One region of the Paenibacillus sp. FSL H8-0034 genome, then DNA from elsewhere that is predicted to be linked to it. Evidence: a T-box and tRNA genes for the amino acid it is inferred to sense, from the RefSeq annotation. Region 1 holds a T-box; the other holds one or more tRNA genes.

Region 1 (2,182 bases):
GATTGGTTCCCGTTCTGGCGACCCGGTCTTCAATGGGGAGAACCCACATACGACGGCGTCCAGCGGGCCTTGGGAAGGGCACCCCTGGGTTTTGCCGACTACGCTCGAAATGCAAGCCGCTACAGGGGTGTGGGGAGGTTCGAGATGAGCGACCGGATCATCAATAGCCTGACCTTGTTCTCGACTGTAGGCTCTGGATTGATAGCAGGAATATTTTTTGCTTTTTCAGTATTTGTAATGACTGCCCTCGTCCGACTCCCACCGGCGCAAGGTATTGCCGCTATGCAATCCATCAATATCGTTATACTCAACCCACTATTTGGCTTCGTATTTGGAGGGACGGCCTTAGCGTGTGGAGTCCTGGCGATCACCTCCTGCTTCAAATGGGGCGAAGCCGGTATGATGTATCTGCTTGTCGGCAGCATATTCTATCTCATTGGCTCCTTTCTGGTAACCATCGTGTTCAACGTTCCGCTGAACGACGCACTGGCCGCAGTAGACCCTGGCAGTGCCCAAGGCGCCGATCTATGGATTCGTTACAACGCTAATTGGACGGCTTGGAACCACGTACGGACCGTCGCTTCCTTGGCGGCACTGATATCGTTTATGATGGCATTCCGACAGATCGGCTAGCTTTAGGGAATTCAGATAACAAATTGCGCATTGTTGACTCATTACGTATAATGGTTTACACAAAAGGTAATGATTTGATATCATAAAAGGAATATTCAAAAGCGATGATGAGATGAGTAAGGGAAAATGTTCTTGCACAGAGAGCTCCGGCAGTTGAAAAGGAGTCAAGAGCTTGTCCCCGAAACAAGCCTCTGAGCAGTGCGTCGGAACCTTCAATGGGGATGGCGTGACGGGAGCTCCCGTTATAGAGCTAAAGTATAAGCATGGTCTGCAATGCCGTACTTGATGAGGTTAATATGGCGACATATTAATGAAGCTGGGGTGGTACCGCGAAAATTTCGTCCCCGAGACATAAAACTTGTCTTGGAGGTGAAGTTTTTTTGTTGATTGTCCACTTATCACGTTCATTAGGAGGAGTCCATATTGGCTAACGGGAACGAGCATCAAACTGAAAACTTTTTGTTTAGACTGATTACTGAGGAGCTTGAGGAGGGTACATTCGGAAGGGAGATGTGTACACGATTTCCTCCCGAGCCTAACGGCTATCTTCATATCGGAAGCGCCTACGCCATACACACGAATTATACGATTGCCGATAGATTTAACGGAACCTTTCATTTGCGGTTCGACGACACGAACCCTCTTAAGGAGAACATCGAGTATGTGAACGCGATTATAGAGGATATCCAATGGCTTGGTTACGATCCGGGCGATCATATCTATTATGGCTCGGATTATTCAGATGAAATATATAACGCTGCAGTTACCTTGATCAGGCAAGGGAAGGCTTATATCTGTGATTTGACGCCAGAGGAAGTGTCAGAGTTTCGCGGAACCTTGACGGAGCCGGGCAGAAACAGTCCGTATAGAGACCGTTCAATTGAAGAGAATCTGGAGCTTCTTGCGAAAATGAAGCAAGGGGACTATCCGGCTTCCTCCAAGATTGTTCGCGCCAAAATCGATATGGCATCGCCCAATATCAACCTGCGTGATCCTGTTATTTACCGTATACTCCATGCTGAGCATTACCGAACAGGAAATGACTGGTGCATCTATCCAATGTATGATTTTGCCCATCCTATACAAGACGCGATTGAGGGTATCACGTATTCCTTATGCTCCATTGAATTCAAAGACCATCGCCCCTTGTACGACTGGGTTCTCAGGGAGCTTGAAGTTCCCGAGCCTCCGCGGCAAAGAGAATTCGGTCGGTTGAGTCTAACGGGTGTCGTAACAAGTAAACGGTTTTTGAGGCAGCTGGTTGAAGGCAATTACGTAGATGGTTGGGATGATCCCAGATTGCCTACGCTCCGCGGCTTAAGAAGAAGGGGCTTCACTCCGGAAAGCATACGCAGCTTCATCGAGGAAATTGGCAGTATCCGAACTCAGAGCACGGTAGACATTTCGCTGCTGGACCACTGCCTCAGGCAGGATCTCAAACCGAAAACGATTAGCGTCATGGCCGTTTTACAGCCTTTAAAGGTCGTTATCACCAACTACCCGAACAATGAGATGGAGCTGTTAATGGTTGAAAACAATACCGAGAATG
Region 2 (2,182 bases), 3.3 Mb from region 1:
GATGATAATCAGCCAAAGAGAGCGGAATCGGTTCATCGGTATTACTTACGATCTCATCATGGTTGTTAATAAGAACGATTCTTTCGATATTGGAATGAGATAGCAAGTAGTTCGTTAACAAGTTACGCAAATCAATTTTGAGCTGTACAGATTCTGGTGAATCCGCCATGTTGCTGGAATCAAAAAAACGTTTCACCTTCAGATCCTGAATAAACAGATATGTATCCAAGTCCTGCTGTTTCAGCTGCGTATCCATGTTATAGCTGATTTGCTTCAAAACATTTTGAAAGTTATCTTGGGACTTTTCGCGAAACAGGAACATGCTAAAATATATGGCAAATACACTGACCACAGTAATAGAGACAATGATGAGCAAAGGGTACGTTAGAAGCAATTTCATCTCAATCTTATGGTTTTTTAATTGGAACCATCTACATCCGTGACTGAACCGTTGAAGCAGTTTGAGTATTGTCTCCACAGCATTGAACTCCTTCTTATAAAATATCCTCTTGGCACTCGCTAAGACATTTACAATCGCTTTCATAATCTAGTTCCGACTTTCCATGTACTTAAGTCTTTTTCTCCCCACATTCACCTCTATACTTTGGCAGTATGAACCATCTATTCGTAGTCATTGTACACCACACTCAACTAAATGCCTATAAAAGTCATAGGAAATTCATATAAACAGATTGATTTAATTTACATTATTTTACATTTTATTTCAATTTTCGCATCTTTTATTGATAGGAAACTTGAAGAAAATAAAAAAAGCTGACACGGTAGAGAACCGTTGTCAGCTTACTTCCTGATTATGCATACCCATAAGAGATAGGAGTAATCAGGAATCCTTTGGTACATGATGCGCGTAGAGGGACTTGAACCCCCACGGTCGCCCGCTAGATCCTAAGTCTAGTGCGTCTGCCAATTCCGCCATACGCGCGCATTGTGTTAATGGTGAGACATGTAGGATTCGAACCTACGACACCCTGATTAAAAGTCAGGTGCTCTACCAACTGAGCTAATGTCTCATAATAATGGCTGGGGATCTAGGATTCGAACCTAGGGATGACGGAGTCAAAGTCCGTTGCCTTACCGCTTGGCTAATCCCCAATTTGGTTAATCTTAGAAATGGGCGATCGAAGGGAATTGAACCCTCGAGTGTCGGATCCACAAACCGATGCGTTAACCACTTCGCCACGATCGCCATAATATATGGATTATAAACAAACGAATAAACCCTTACGGGATATGAATTCAATAATTAAATCTCAATATTTACTAATGGAAATGGCGGAGCCGACGGGATTCGAACCCGCGATCTCCTGCGTGACAGGCAGGCATGTTGGGCCACTACACCACGGCTCCACAGTGTTTTCGAAGCTTACTTATCTTCGAAATTATTAAGTTGCGGGGGCAGGATTTGAACCTGCGGCCTTCGGGTTATGAGCCCGACGAGCTACCGGGCTGCTCCACCCCGCGTCAATCAATACATATATGGTGGGCGCTGACGGGATCGAACCGCCGACCCTCTGCTTGTAAGGCAGATGCTCTCCCAGCTGAGCTAAGCGCCCTTGCTTTGGTGACCCGTAGGGGACTCGAACCCCTGTTACCTCCGTGAAAGGGAGGTGTCTTAACCACTTGACCAACGGGCCGAACTAATTTAAAACATTTAATCATATAAACCTATGTAGGTTAGCTTGGCAACGTCCTACTCTCCCAGAACCCTGCGGTTCAAGTACCATTGGCGCTGAAGGGCTTAACGGTCGTGTTCGAGATGGGAACGCGTGGTTCCCCTTCGCCATCATCACCAAACTAAGAGCTTTCATAGAAAGCTGACTACGTAAGCATCAAGGTTTGCACCCTGAAAACTAGATCCGAAACTTACACTTTACGCTTGAGCAGCGCGTCTCACTCGCTTTCGCTTGCAAGACTCTTTCTTGGATAAGCCCTCGACCGATTAGTATTCGTCAGCTCCATACCTTGCGGCACTTCCACCCCGAACCTATCTACCTCATCGTCTATAAGGGGTCTTACTAATTGGGAAATCTCATCTTGAGGGGGCTTCGCGCTTAGATGCTTTCAGCGCTTATCCCTTCCGTACGTAGCTATCCAGCCGTGCTCCTGGCGGAACAACTGGTACACCAGCGGTACGTCCATCCCGGTCCTCTCGTACTAAGGA

What was found. The T-box of region 1 lies ahead of NST47_RS21215 (glutamine--tRNA ligase/YqeY domain fusion protein). A T-box ahead of a tRNA ligase gene usually reads a tRNA of that ligase, here a tRNA-Gln.
Region 2: it encodes a tRNA-Gln, which carries the amino acid that the T-box ahead of NST47_RS21215 (glutamine--tRNA ligase/YqeY domain fusion protein) is inferred to sense. The anticodon was not compared.

The regions. Positions count from the first base shown of each region.
Region 1 is NZ_JBBOBS010000001.1:4,703,042-4,705,223, reverse strand. It holds gene NST47_RS21225 (hypothetical protein) at 1-148, shown strand, start outside; gene NST47_RS21220 (anthrone oxygenase family protein) at 145-633, shown strand; T-box leader at 729-982, shown strand; gene NST47_RS21215 (glutamine--tRNA ligase/YqeY domain fusion protein) at 1,057-2,182, shown strand, end outside.
Region 2 is NZ_JBBOBS010000001.1:7,972,992-7,975,173, forward strand. It holds gene NST47_RS35575 (sensor histidine kinase) at 1-400, opposite strand, end outside; tRNA gene NST47_RS35580 (tRNA-Leu) at 864-943, opposite strand; tRNA gene NST47_RS35585 (tRNA-Lys) at 956-1,031, opposite strand; tRNA gene NST47_RS35590 (tRNA-Gln) at 1,039-1,113, opposite strand; tRNA gene NST47_RS35595 (tRNA-His) at 1,135-1,207, opposite strand; tRNA gene NST47_RS35600 (tRNA-Asp) at 1,292-1,368, opposite strand; tRNA gene NST47_RS35605 (tRNA-Met) at 1,409-1,482, opposite strand; tRNA gene NST47_RS35610 (tRNA-Val) at 1,499-1,574, opposite strand; tRNA gene NST47_RS35615 (tRNA-Glu) at 1,581-1,655, opposite strand; rRNA gene rrf (5S ribosomal RNA) at 1,699-1,815, opposite strand; rRNA gene NST47_RS35625 (23S ribosomal RNA) at 1,941-2,182, opposite strand, start outside.